DNA from 2 places in the Pseudomonas sp. T1.Ur genome. Region 1 is predicted to be linked to the other one. Evidence: predicted binding sites of a transcription regulator. Region 1 holds the regulator's gene; the other holds the start of a gene.
What was found. The regulator sigma-54, encoded in region 1, starts transcription at its own class of promoters, with help from an activator protein. The targets are predictions, from matches to a motif close to ANTGGCATNNANNTTGCTNT.
Positions count from the first base shown of each region.

Region 2: a site for sigma-54 is predicted at 5,753-5,772, ahead of M8Q45_RS01400 (pilin). Genes of this name have one in related genera too.

Region 1 is NZ_JAMGSN010000001.1:4,566,743-4,574,048, forward strand. Features, by position in the region: gene lptA (lipopolysaccharide transport periplasmic protein LptA) at 1-150, shown strand, start outside; gene lptB (LPS export ABC transporter ATP-binding protein) at 150-875, shown strand; gene M8Q45_RS20345 (RNA polymerase factor sigma-54) at 1,040-2,533, shown strand; gene hpf (ribosome hibernation-promoting factor, HPF/YfiA family) at 2,610-2,918, shown strand; gene ptsN (PTS IIA-like nitrogen regulatory protein PtsN) at 2,931-3,395, shown strand; gene rapZ (RNase adapter RapZ) at 3,398-4,255, shown strand; gene M8Q45_RS20365 (HPr family phosphocarrier protein) at 4,271-4,546, shown strand; gene pmbA (metalloprotease PmbA) at 4,762-6,108, opposite strand; gene yjgA (ribosome biogenesis factor YjgA) at 6,261-6,785, shown strand; gene tldD (metalloprotease TldD) at 6,941-7,306, opposite strand, start outside.
Region 2 is NZ_JAMGSN010000001.1:297,135-304,440, reverse strand. Features, by position in the region: gene M8Q45_RS01420 (class I SAM-dependent rRNA methyltransferase) at 1-917, shown strand, start outside; gene M8Q45_RS01415 (DUF748 domain-containing protein) at 1,036-3,969, shown strand; gene M8Q45_RS01410 (DUF2845 domain-containing protein) at 3,971-4,270, shown strand; gene M8Q45_RS01405 (BON domain-containing protein) at 4,586-4,939, opposite strand; gene M8Q45_RS01400 (pilin) at 5,284-5,706, opposite strand; gene pilB (type IV-A pilus assembly ATPase PilB) at 5,933-7,306, shown strand, end outside.

The DNA of each region.
Region 1 (7,306 bases):
GTGACCCAAGGCGAGAAAATCGTCTATGACACGGTCAAGAAACTGGCCAGCGCGGGTCGTGCCACTGGCAGCAAGGTCACCGAGGCGCGTCCGCGTATCGACATGGTGATCCAGCCGAAAAAGAAAACCGACGAGCAAAAGGCCCAGTAATGGCAACTCTGAAAGCCCAACACCTGGCCAAGAGCTACAAGAGCCGCCAGGTTGTGCGCGATGTCAGCCTGTCCATCGAGAGCGGCCAGATCGTTGGCCTGCTCGGCCCCAACGGCGCGGGCAAGACGACCTGCTTCTATATGATCGTCGGCCTGGTCCAGGCCGATCAGGGCCGCGTCCTGATCGACGACCTGGACGTCAGCCACCAGCCGATGCACGGCCGGGCGAAGGCCGGGATCGGCTATTTGCCGCAAGAAGCGTCGATCTTCCGCAAACTGTCGGTTGCCGACAACATCATGGCCATCCTCGAGACCCGCAAGGAACTCGACAAGGCCGGCCGTCGACAGGAGCTGGAAAGCTTGCTGCAGGAATTCCACATCAGCCACATTCGCGACAACCTGGGCATGAGCCTGTCCGGTGGCGAACGTCGCCGCGTGGAAATCGCCCGTGCCCTGGCCACCGCGCCGAAATTCATCCTCCTCGACGAACCGTTCGCCGGCGTGGACCCGATTTCGGTGGGCGACATCAAGCAGATCATCCACCACCTCAAGGCCAAGGGGATCGGCGTGCTGATCACCGACCACAACGTGCGCGAGACACTGGATATCTGCGAGACGGCCTACATTGTCAATGACGGCCAGCTGATTGCCGAAGGTGACTCCGCGACCATCCTGGCCAATGAACTGGTCAAGGAAGTGTACCTGGGTCACGAGTTTCGCCTGTAAGCACAGATGTCTGGTGCATCGCCCGGGCGTCGCCAATTTTATTGTGGCGACGCTCTAGGCAAACACCTCAGTTTCAGGCATATAATTTGCTTAAGTTTGGCGCTCCGGCGCCCTTGTAGTGGATGGCGCATGTGCGCCGGCGAATAAGGTGTTAAGCCCCTGCCATGAAACCATCGCTAGTCTTGAGAATGGGCCAGCAGCTGACGATGACGCCGCAGCTGCAACAGGCCATCCGCCTGCTCCAATTGTCGACCCTGGACCTGCAACAGGAAATCCAGGAGGCCCTGGAGTCCAATCCGATGCTCGAACGCCAGGAAGAAGGCGACGACTTCGACAACTCCGATCCGCTGGCCGACAACGTCGAACAGAAAACCCCTGCCGAAATCCCGGAACCGTCCTATCAGGAAGCCGCCCCGACGGTGGATAACATCGAGGACGGCGAGTGGAACGAACGCATTCCCAACGACTTGCCCGTGGATACGGCATGGGAAGACGTCTACCAGACCAGCGCCAGCAGCCTGCCAAGCGGCGATGACGATGAGTGGGACTTCACCACCCGCACCTCCGCCGGCGAAAGCCTGCAAAGCCACTTGCTGTGGCAACTGAACCTGGCGCCGATGTCCGACACCGATCGCCTGATCGCCGTGACCCTGATCGATTGCATCAACAACCAGGGCTACCTGGACGAGACACTCGAAGAAATTCTCGAAGCTTTCGACCCCGAGCTCGACATCGAGCTGGATGAGGTCGAGGCGGTCCTGCACCGCATCCAGCAGTTTGAACCCGCCGGCATCGGCGCCCGCAGCCTGGGTGAATGCCTCTTGCTGCAATTGCGCCAGTTGCCCGCCAAGACACCGTGGCTGGCCGAAGCCAAGCGACTGGTCACCGACTACATCGACTTGCTGGGCGGCCGCGACTACAGCCAACTGATGCGGCGCATGAAGCTCAAGGAAGACGAGCTGCGCCAGGTCATCGAGCTGGTGCAAAGTCTCAATCCACGGCCCGGCTCGCAAATCGAATCCACCGAGCCTGAATACGTTGTCCCCGACGTGATCGTGCGCAAGCACAATGATCGCTGGCTGGTGGAGCTCAACCAGGAATCGGTGCCGAAACTTCGGGTCAACGCCCAATACGCCGGTTTCGTGAAACGCGCCGACACCAGCGCCGACAACACGTTCATGCGCAACCAGTTGCAGGAAGCGCGCTGGTTCATCAAGAGCCTGCAGAGCCGCAACGAAACCCTGATGAAAGTAGCGACCCAGATCGTCGAGCATCAGCGCGGCTTCCTGGAGTACGGCGATGAAGCGATGAAGCCGTTGGTCCTGCATGACATTGCCGAGGCAGTGGGCATGCACGAGTCGACGATTTCACGGGTGACCACCCAGAAATTCATGCATACCCCGCGGGGAATCTATGAATTGAAATATTTTTTCTCCAGCCATGTCAGCACCTCGGAAGGCGGCGAATGCTCGTCCACGGCCATCCGCGCGATCATCAAGAAACTGGTCGCCGCGGAAAATCAGAAAAAGCCGTTGAGTGACAGCAAGATCGCTGGTTTACTGGAGGCACAAGGCATTCAGGTGGCCCGCCGTACCGTCGCCAAATACCGCGAATCCCTCGGGATCGCACCTTCGAGCGAACGCAAGCGGTTGATGTAACAGGCCACGCCACAGCGTTCCAGTGGCAGGCAACCCAGCCTGCCGCTTTATGCACTGGCAACGAAGGAGAAGCTGTATGCAAGTCAACATCAGTGGACACCAACTGGAAGTGACCGAACCCCTGCGCACCTACATCGGCGAAAAACTCGACCGATTGGAAAGGCATTTCGACAAGATCACCAACGTGCAAGTCACGATGTGCGTCGAAAAACTGCTGCAGAAAATCGAAGCCACGCTGCATATTCCCGGCGGAGAAGTAGTTGCCAACGCAGAGCACACAGACATGTATGCCGCGATTGACCTGCTGACCGACAAGCTGGATCGCCAACTCAAAAAGCATAAGGAAAAGACCCAGAGCCTCCTCCAGGGCGCAACCGGTCGTTAACCCCCCCAATCCATGATCCGACTAGAAACCATCCTGACCCCCGGCCGTTCCCAAGTGAACGCGCCGGGCGGCAGTAAAAAGAAAGCCCTCGAACAAATCGCCAACCTGATCCACCGCGAAGTGCCGGATCTGGAAATGCAGGATGTCTTCGAGGCATTGGTTGCCCGTGAAAAACTCGGTTCCACCGGTTTTGGCAACGGCATTGCCATCCCCCATTGCCGCCTCAAGGGCTGCGCCTCGCCCATCAGCGCGCTGCTGCACCTTGAAGCCCCCATAGATTTCGACGCCATCGATGGCGCCCCGGTCGACCTGTTGTTCGTCTTGCTGGTCCCGGAGGCCGCGACCGATGCGCACCTGGAGCTGCTGCGCCAGATCGCCAGCATGCTCGATCGCAAGGAAGTACGCGAAAAACTACGCAGCGCCCCAAGCAACGAAGCCTTGTATCAGGTAGTCCTGGACGAGCAGAACGGCCATTAAACATGCGCATGATCATCGTCAGTGGCCGCTCCGGCTCAGGTAAAAGCACGGCCCTCAATGTGCTTGAGGACAGCGGCTACTATTGCATCGACAACCTGCCGGCAGGCCTGCTTCCGGAATTGGCCGAGCGCGCCCTGATCCACACCGAACTCGCGCAACCGCTGGTCGCCGTGTCAATCGACGCCCGTAACCTGCCCAGCCATCTGTCGCGATTTCCGGAATTGCTCGAGGAAGTTCGCAACCGGCATATCCAATGCGATGTGCTGTACCTGGATGCCGACGAAGAAACATTGCTCAAGCGCTTTTCAGAAACCCGTCGACGCCACCCGCTGAGCAACGCCAGCCGCTCCCTGGCTGAAGCGATCCATGACGAGAGCCAACTGCTCGGCCCCATCGCCGACCTGGCCGACCTCAAGGTCAACACCACGCACCTGAACTTGTACCAGCTGCGCGACACCATCAAGTTGCGCCTGCTGAACCAGCCTGAACCGGGAACGGCGTTTCTCGTCGAATCGTTCGGTTTCAAGCGTGGCATGCCGGTCGATGCCGACCTGGTGTTCGATGTCCGCTGCCTGCCCAACCCGTATTGGAAACCGGAGCTGCGCGAGCAGTCCGGACTGGACCAGCCAGTGGTCGACTACCTCGCTGCCCAACCGGACGTAGAGGAAATGTTCCAGGACATCTCCAGCTACCTCCTCAAATGGCTGCCCCGCTTCGCAGCGAGCAACCGGGCCTATGTCACGATCGCCATTGGCTGTACCGGTGGTCATCACCGTTCCGTCTACCTGACCGAGCGTCTGGGTCAGCTCCTGCAACAATCCCTGAAGAACGTCCAGGTTCGCCACCGCGACCTCAGCTAAAGGATTCACATCGCGATGCCTGCTCGGGAAATTGAAATCATCAACAAGCTGGGTTTGCATGCCCGGGCATCGGCGAAATTCGTGGGTGTGGCGGGTCAGTTTCCTGATACCACCATTCGTGTCGGGCGCACGCCCGAGAGCACCGTCGACGGTAAAAGCATCATGGCAATGATGATGCTCGCCGCTGGCAAGGGCACCAAGATCCACCTGAGCACCGAAGGCGAACAGGCGCAGGAGGCGATGGATGCCTTGGTGGCGCTGATCAACGATTATTTCGACGAGGGGGAATAACCCCCCGGATCCGAGGTAATTTTGTGGCGAGGGAGCTCGCTCCCGCTCGGCTGCGCAGCGGCCGCAAGATGTTGGGGTCGCTTCGCCCGGAGCGTCGGACCGACCCAGCGGGAGCAAGCTCCCTCGCCATAAAAACGATCTTGCCATGAGGTCTAATCGACAAAAAAAGGCGCGTCACCCAAATGGATGACGCGCCTTTTTTCGGGCCCTGAATATCAGCTACCCGCCACCGTCATACGCTCGATCAACACCGAGCCGGTGCGGATGTTGCTGCGCAATTCCAAGTCGCTCCCCACCGCCACGATCTGCTTGAACATGTCACGCATGTTCCCCGCGATAGTGACTTCCTGGACCGGGAATTGGATCTCGCCATTCTCGACCCAGAAACCCGCCGCGCCACGGGAATAATCCCCGGTGACCATGTTCAGGCCATGGCCCATCAATTCGGTGACCAGCAGGCCACGCCCCATGCGCCGCAACAATGCCGCCTGGTCTTCTTCACCGTGAGTGACGAACAGATTGTGCACGCCGCCCGCATTGGCGGTGCTCGGCATGCCGAGTTTACGGCCCGAATACGTACCCAGGATGTATGACACCAGTTCGCCGTTTTCCACGAACGGCTTGGCGTAGGTCGCCAGCCCATCACCGTCGAACGCCGAACTGCCCATGGCTTGCATCAGGTGTGGGCGCTCGTCGATGGTCAGCCATTCAGGGAACAGTTTCTGGCCCAACGCACCTTCGAGGAACGACGACTTGCGATACAGATTGCCGCCGGACACCGCCGACAGGAAGCTGCCGAACAGGCCGCCGGCCAATTCGGCGGAAAACAACACGGGCACCTCACAGGTCGGTACCGGTCGAGCGCCCAGGCGACTGGCTGCCCGTTGGGCGGCTTTCTGGCCGATGCTGACCGGGTCCGCCAGCAACGTGCCCTGGCGGTTCACGTCATACCAGTAATCGCGCTGCATCTGGCCGTCGGCCTCGGCGATCATCACGCAACTGAGGCTGTGGCGGGTCGATGCATAACCGCCGATAAACCCATGGCTGTTGCCATAGACCCGGCAGCCCTGGTGGGTGTTGAGCGTCGTGCCGTCGGCATTCTTGATCCGGCTGTCGGCGTCGAATGCCGCGGCTTCGCAGCGCAGCGCTTGTTCGATGGCTTGCTCAGGCGTGATATCCCAGGCATGGAACAGATCGAAGTCCTTCAGATCCTTGCACATCAGTGCAGCATCGGCCAAACCCGAGGCCTCGTCTTCGGACGTGTGCTTGGCAATCGCCAATGCCGCGGCGACCGTTTCGCGAATAGCGTCCGGACCGCTGGCCGAGGTGCTGGCCGAGCCCTTGCGCTGGCCTACGTACAAGGTAATGCCGAAACCCTGGTCACGGTTGAATTCGACGGTTTCCACTTCGCGCTGGCGCACCGAAGTCGACAGGCCCTGCTCCAGCGATACCGCCACTTCACAGGCTCTGGCGCCCTGTCGCTTGGCCTCGGCGAGAATCTGCTCGACTTGCTCCTGCAGTGCCGGCAATGCCTGGGGGCCGACGCTTTGAACTGCACTCATGGTGTTCTCCACTCAAATTCTGTTTCGGTAACGGTTTTGTACGCAAAGCGCCTGGACGTTTTTTCGTACAAACCCTTGGCCTTCGAGCGACCGGGCCGGACAACCGGCCCCCGACTGGTTATCATGGCGGCGTTTCTTTGCGGACTGCCACCATGGTTGATTCTTACGACGACTCCCTCTACGAGGGTGAAAAAAGCAAATCCCAGGTCAAACGCGAGCTGCATGCTCTGGTTGACCTCGGCGAGCGACTGACAACACTCAAGCCTGACTTGCTGGCCAAGCTGCCCCTGACCGACGCCTTGCGCCGGGCCCTGGCCGATGCGCCCAAGCACACCGCGAATATCGCGCGTAAACGGCACCTGCAATTCATCGGCAAACTGATGCGCGACCAGGACACTGACGCCATCCTGGTGCTGCTCGATCAACTCGATGCCTCCACCCGGCAGTACAACGAACGCTTCCACAACCTGGAGCGCTGGCGCGATCGCTTGATCGCAGGCGACGACGGCACCTTGGAAAAATTCGTCATCGACTACCCGGAGGCCGATCGCCAGCAATTGCGCTCCCTGATTCGTCAGGCCCAGCACGAACTGGCGCAGAACAAGCCACCGGCCTCGAGCCGTAAAATCTTCAAGTACATCCGTGAGCTGGACGAGACTCAACGCGGCCTGCGCTGAGTTTCATCCGGCCCTGTAGGAGCTGCCGTAGGCTGCGATCTTTTGACTTTGACCTGCGCTTGAGACTCAAGCGTCGGGGAAAAGATCGCAGCCTCGTTGCACTCGGCAGCTCCTACGCAGCTCCTACGCAGCTTCTACATGGAGCTGGTGCATCCTCATGCACCCGTGCCACCCACGGTAATCGCATCGATCTTCAGGGTCGGCTGGCCGACGCCCACCGGCACCGACTGCCCGTCCTTTCCGCACGTGCCCACGCCGCTGTCCAGCGCCAGGTCGTTCCCGACCATCGACACCTTGCTCATCGCCTCCGGCCCGTTGCCGATCAAGGTCGCTCCCTTGACTGGCGCGGTGATCTTGCCATCTTCGATCAGGTAGGCCTCGCTGGTGGAAAACACGAACTTGCCACTGGTGATGTCCACCTGGCCGCCACCGAGGTTGGCGCAATAGATGCCCTTCTTCACCGACGCGATGATTTCCGCCGGATCGCTCTGGCCGCCCAGCATGTAGGTATTGGTCATGCG
Region 2 (7,306 bases), 4.3 Mb from region 1:
ACGGCAGCCAGGAAGGCGCACCCGGCCTGACCGTCGACCGCTATGGCCCGCAACTGCTGGTGCAGAGTTTCCACCAGTCGCTGGAGCATGATGCGCTGCTGCAATTGCACGGCATCGTCAACGAACACCTGGGCCTGGATACCCTGCTGGTCTACAACGATCGCTCCCGGGGCAACTCTCGCATCGACCGCCAGGACAGCGTCTACCAGGCTGACGAGGCTGCCCTGCAAGACCTCATCGGGCATGAATGGGGCTTGAACTACCGCGTTCGCGGGCGTCATGCCGGCCAGGATCCGCTGCTGTTCCTCGACTTGCGCAACGCGCGCGGCTGGGTCAAGGACCACAGCCGGGGCAAAAGCGTCCTGAACCTCTTCGCCTACACCTGTGGTGTGGGCCTCAGCGCCGCGGCCGGCGGAGCGCGGGAGGTCTGCAACCTGGACTTCGCCGAAGGCAACCTGGCAGTGGGACGCGAGAACGGCTTGCTCAACCCTGAGCTGCCGACGATGGCGTTCATACAGTCGGATTATTTCCCGGCGATTCGTCAACTGGCCGGCCTGCCCATCAGCCAGCGGCGCGGGCAGAAACTGCCCAGCTATGTTCGCCTGGAACCGCGCCAATATGACCTGGTGCTACTTGATCCGCCCGCCTGGGCCAAAAGCGCCTTTGGCACCGTCGATCTGTTGCGCGATTACCAGAGCCTGCTCAAGCCAGCGTTGCTTACCACCGCCGACGATGGCGTGCTGATCTGCTGCAACAACCTGGCGAAAGTCTCCATGGACGACTGGCGCGAACAGGTGTTGCGATGCGCACAGAAGATCGGTCGGCCGGTACGCGAATGGAGCGTGCTGGCGCCCGGCGACGATTTTCCGTCACAGGATCGGCAGCCACCGCTCAAAACGTTGGTCCTCCAGTTCTGAGCAGGCATCAGCAATCCCACAAAAAAACCGGACAAATCTCATAAAACACAGTGGCTTCGGAACCGTAAACGCATGCCATACTCCAAGGCACTCCGATTCACACCAGACGAAGCCACACATGCCCAAAGGATTGATTCGCGCTCTCGGCGCCCTGTTGACCGCATTGGCCCTCTACAGCCTGTTGGGCTTCCTGATATTGCCGGGCATTGCCCTGCGTATCGCCAACCAGCAATTGGCCGCCCACGCGACGGTGCCGGCCCAGATCCAGCGCATCGAACTCAATCCTTTCAGCCTTGAAGTGACTGTGTGGGGCTTGATGGTCGGTGAGCCGGGCAAGGAACAGGTCGGTTTCGAACGCCTTTACGCCAATTTGCAGATCGACAGCCTGTGGTCCGGCGCCCTGCACCTGGCCGATGTAGAGCTCGACAAGCCAAAGACCGAAGTGGTGTTCGCCAAGGACGGTCAGTTGAACCTGCTGGGCCTGTTCAAGCTGCCGCCCAGCGAGCCAACCCCGGCCGATCCCGACGCCAAGCCATTTCCCGTGCGAGTGGAGCGGATCAAACTCGCCAGCGGCTACGTTCACTTCCAGGACCTGCGGCCAAGCGAACCCATCGAGTTTCTCTACGACACCCTCGATTTCGAACTGAAGAACCTCAGCACCCTGCCCGACGACAGCGCAGACATGACCCTGGTCGCCGCAGGCCCCGCGGGTGGGCAGATCGATTGGACAGGCAACTTCAGCCTGGCACCGATTGCCTCCGAAGGGACGCTCAAGGTCACCGATGGCCAGATGAAAGCCTGGTGGCCCTACGTGCGTGACGCGGTGCCCCTGGTGTTGGAAAACGGCGTCCTGAACCTCAGCACCGACTACAAACTCAACCTCGCCAAGGGCACGGAACTGCTCCTGAACAACATGGCTGTCAGCGTTGCCCCTTTCGCCATCAAGGCACCCGATGGCCGTCCCTTGGCCAGGCTTGAGCGCCTCGATGTCAGCGAAACCTCGGTGGACCTGGCGAAGCAGCAGGTCATCGTCGGCAAGGTGCGTAGCCAGAAACTCGAAACCTGGGCCGCGCGGGAAGCGGACGGACAACTGGACTGGCAGAAGCTCTTCGCCAGCCAGCCAGCCAAGCCAAAGGCCAAGGTCGAACCGGCCTCGGCACCGGCCGCCGCCGACTCGCCCAAGGCTGAGCCAACAGCACCCAGCAAGCCATGGCAGGTGCTGTTGAAAGACGTGCAACTGCGCAACTACCAAGTGCACCTGGCCGACCGCCAGGCACAGCCGGCCGTGGCACTGGAGCTCGGCCCGCTGAACCTCGACCTGCAGAATTACGACACCCTCAACGGCTCGCCCTTCAACCTCAAGCTGGATACCGAGGTGGGCAAACAAGGCAAGATCCTCGCCGATGGCGTCGTCAACCTGAACCCCGTCACAGCGAAGCTCAACGTCAAGACACAGGACATTGACCTGCGGGTCGCCCAAGCCTATATCAGTCCGTTCATTCGCCTGGAGTTGCGCTCGGGGATGCTTGGCAGTGATCTGGTGGTGGACCTCAAGAACACCGCCCCCCTGGCATTCGCGGTCACCGGTCGGGCCCAGGTCGATCAGTTGCACACCCTCGACACCCTCAAGACCCGCGACTTTCTCAAGTGGCAGCGCCTGGAAGTCCAGGGCCTCAATTACCAGCATGGCGACAGCCTGTCGATCGACAAGGTCAACCTGTTCCAGCCCTATGCGCGCTTCATGATCAACGAAGATCGCACCACCAGCGTCGACGACCTGTTGATTCCACAACCGCCCGACGGGCCTGCGAAGAACACCGCGGCCAAACCGGCCTCGAAGGACAAGCCGCTGGGTATTCATATCGGCGGCATCGCCATCAACGACGGCTCGGCCAACTTCGCCGACTTCAGCCTGACGCCAAACTTCGCCACGGCCATCCAGCAGCTCAACGGCGAGATCGGCACCATCGACAGCCGCCAGGCCAAGCCGGCCAGCGTGGATGTGAAGGGCAAGGTCGACCGCTATGCGCCCGTCACGATCAAAGGCGCGGTCAACCCCTTCGACCCGATGGCCAGCCTCGACATCGCCACCAGTTTCAAACGGGTCGAGTTGACCACCCTGACGCCCTACTCCGGCAAGTTCGCCGGCTATCGCATCCGCAAGGGCCGGCTCAATCTCGACCTGCATTACCGGATCACCAAGGGCCAGCTCCAGGCCGACAACAAAGTTGTGGTCGAGCAGTTGCAACTGGGTGAAAAGGTCGACAGTCCAGACGCCGTCAGCCTGCCACTCAAGCTGGCCGTTGCCTTGCTCAAGGACTCCGAGGGCAGGATTACCATCGAACTGCCGGTCTCCGGCAACCTCAACGACCCGCAGTTCAGCGTGATGCCGATTGTCTGGCAGACCCTGCGCAACCTGGTGGTACGCGCGGCCCAGGCACCGTTCAAGCTCATCGGCGGGCTGGTGGCCGGCGGTGGCTCGGAAGACCTGGGGAGCGTGGCATTCGCACCGGGGTCCAGCGACTTGAGCAAGGAAAACGAAAGCGTACTCCTCAAGCTGTCCGAAGCCTTGGGCAAGCGTCCGGAACTGCGCCTGGAAATCGAAGGCACCGCCGCCGAAAGCAGCGACGGTCCGCTGCTCGCCGGCCAGCGCCTGGAACGCGAATACCAATACACCTATTACAAGATGCTGCAGCGCCGGGGCGACAAAGTCCCGGCCAAGGCTTCGTTGCTGCAAGTACCGGAAGATGAAAAACCTCCCCTGCTGGAAGGAATCTACCGCACGCGCCTGAAAACCCAGCCACCGGCTGAATGGACGCAGTTGGACAAGAAGGCCCGCATCGAGAAACTCCGGGAAGGGGTCATCAAGTTCTGGAGCGGCAGCGACCTGCTGTTGCGTGAACTGGGGCAGGAGCGCGCCAGCAGCATCAAGGATTTCCTGGTGGACAAAGGCAAGCTGGCCGATGACCGGGTGTACTTCATCGACGCGAGCCTGGGCCAGGCCGAAAAAGACGGTACCGTCATCACCCCCATGCATTTGGATGCGGAATGAAATGAAGTCTCTGTACACATTCAGCCTGAGCCTAATGCTACTTGCGACCGGGCAGGCCTCAGCCGCCGATACATTGCGCTGCGGCAGCCAGTTGATCAGCGTCGGGGATCGTTCGAGCGAGGTGCTGCAAAAATGTGGTCAGCCGGTGGCGCGTGATGACCTGGGCTACAAACGCAGCGTCAATCGCCGAGAGGAATATCCGGTGGAGGAATGGACCTACGGGCCCAACAGCGGGATGTACCAGTATTTGCGCTTCGAGGGGAACCGGCTGGTGCAGATCACCAGCAGGCGTGGGCGGTGATGGGCTGGGCTATTCCAGGGTATCTGCAGCGACAGTGCCGACGCCTTCGCGAGCAGGCTCGCTCCCACAGGGGCCGGGTTGTTTCTGGAAGAATGCGATTAAATGTGGGAGCGAGCCTGCTCGCGAAAGCGACTACCCGGTTTCCCTGACTGGCTCACATGCTCTCTCCCAGAATAGAACAGGCCCCCGGCACGAATGCAGGAGGCCTGTAATGGCCACGTCCGTGTGGCCTTTCGCATGAACTCCAAAGCGACGGCAGACGTATAACCCAGCCCGTTTGCCGCGCCTTCTCCCGTCCAGGCGAGAAGCCTTTCCTTACTCGGATTTCAGGCCATCAGCCGATACGGCTTTGACGCCTTTGATTTTCTTGGTGATCGCGACGGCGGTGTCTTTCTGCGCGTCGGTCAGGACCGTAGTCGAGGACAGGGACACAACGCCCTTATTGGTTTCAACCTTGATGTCGGAGCCTGGAATGCCTTTCTCGGTGACCAGGTCTGCTTTGACCTTCGTGGTGATCCAGGTATCGGAGGTAGCTTCCTTGGCCTCAGTCACTTCGCCCGCAGCCAGCATCATCGGGGCCTGAGTTGCTTGAGTGGTCTCGGCGAAAGCGCTAGCCATGGACAGGGTCAGTGCAGTGGCAGCAGCGGCAGTGATAGCGAACTTCTTCATACGAGTAACTCCTGTTTTTCTCAGAAACTGCCGAAAGTGCATCGCGGCAGGTTGTCAGGAGTAGTGCGAAGGCTGTGCCAGTTTTGAAACAAAAGAAATTTACTTATGAATCAAATAGTTAAGCGAAGCGGTCGTTTTCACAATCATGCAAATTGCATGACCAGGGCATTTGGTACATGCAACTTGCGGGTTTAAGCCGTTGGCTAACATTATGAATTAACAAGATTTTCCGTGGCGAGGGAGCTTGCTCCCGCTGGGCTGCGTAGCAGCCCTTTATGTAAGCCAGACGGCGCAAGCAATCTTGCGCCACGGTGACGGACTTGAACCTCAGGTGGATGAGGTGCTCATGGGGTTGCCGCTACAGTACAACCGCCCGCTGGCAAGAACTCTTCAGCAGCATTAGAAGAACAGGTCCAGGCCCCCGTCCCGGCACGACTGAGAGTGATCGTTTTACCAACAATGGAAGAAGGCGCTTCCTTGATGGTGCAAGTGATGGTGGCGGTCCCGGCAGCAGCATCACCTGAGACAGCCATCGTGCAATTATTGCTTGATGCCGGTACGCCCGTGTTGGCAGCGGTTGGCGTTGTACCTTTATTCAGAAGGTCTTCAACCGGCACCTTCAACGAAGAAGCCTCCGCCAACCCGACCGTCACCTTCGCCCGCGCCTGATACTTCGAATACTGCGGCAACGCAAACGTCGCCAAGATCCCAATGATCGCCACCACGATCAGCAGCTCGATCAGCGTAAAACCCTTTTGCTTGTTCATAGACATCTCCCATGCATGAGTCGAAATCTCATGACCTGAAGCGGCCATTGCAGGGCACGTGCCAACCCCGAAAAGCCCAGCCAGCCAAGGCCTTCCCCGCCGCAAAGGACCTGCGTCCTACCCCAACAACCGCACTATCTGACGCTTTTTGTCACCTCTGCTCGCTGGTCAGCCGCCTATGCTTGACTAGGCTATAAATCATGAACAGTCCGCGTCCGGTATTCCCATGAATGACATTGCCCTCAGCGGCCTGGCCAAGCAATTGGTGCTGGCCGAATTGATCACCGAACAAAGCGCGCAGCAGGCTTTTCAACAGGCCCAGCGCAATCGAGTGCCCCTGGTCAGTTACCTGGTGCAGAACAAACTGATCCAGAGCCGGCAGGTGGCGGAAATCGCCTCGGAGCATTTCGGTATCGCCCTGCTGGACCTCAACAGCCTCGACAAGGACAACCAGCCCGCCGGCCTGGTCAGCGAGAAACTGGTGCGCCAGCATCACGCCCTGCCGCTGTGGCGGCGCGGCAACAAGCTGTACGTTGGCATTTCCGACCCCACCAACCATCAAGCCATCAACGACATCCAGTTCAGCACCGGCCTGACCACCGAAGCCATCCTGGTAGAAGACGACAAGCTCAGCGATGCCATCGAGAAATTCTTCGAGTCCAGCAGCACGGGCCTGGAAGGCATGGCCGATGTCGACCTCGACGGCCTGGACATCGAGTCGATCGACGACCACAAGCAGGACAACATCGTCGGACAGGACGGCGACGATGCGCCGGTGGTGCGCTTCGTCAACAAGATGCTGCTGGACGCCATCAAGGGCGGCTCTTCCGACCTGCACTTCGAACCCTATGAAAAAACCTATCGGGTCCGGGTGCGCACTGACGGCATGCTGCGGGAGGTCGCCAAGCCCCCCATCCAACTGGCCAACCGTATCGCCGCGCGCTTGAAGGTCATGGCCAGCCTGGACATTTCCGAGCGGCGCAAACCCCAGGACGGCCGCCTGAAGATGCGCCTGTCAAAAACCAAGTCCATCGACTTCCGGGTCAACACCTTGCCGACGCTCTGGGGCGAAAAAGTGGTGATCCGGATCCTCGACCCCTCCAGTGCGCAAATGGGCATCGACGCCCTGGGCTACGAACCGGAACAGAAAGACTTGTACATGGCCGCCCTCAAGCAGCCGCAGGGGCTGATCCTGGTGACCGGGCCGACCGGTTCGGGCAAGACCGTGTCGCTCTACACCGGCTTGAACATCCTCAACACCGTGGACATCAATATCTCCACCGCCGAAGACCCGGTGGAAATCAACATGGAAGGCATCAACCAGGTCAACGTGAACCCGCGCCAGGGCCTGGATTTCGCCCACGCCCTGCGCTCGTTCCTGCGCCAGGACCCGGACGTGATCATGGTCGGTGAGATCCGCGACCTGGAAACCGCCGAAATCGCCATCAAAGCCGCCCAGACCGGGCACCTCGTGCTCTCCACCCTGCACACCAACAGCGCCGCCGAAACCCTGGTCCGCCTGCACAACATGGGCATCCCGGGGTTCAACATCGCCACGGCTGTGCACCTGATCATCGCCCAGCGCCTGGCGCGCAAATTG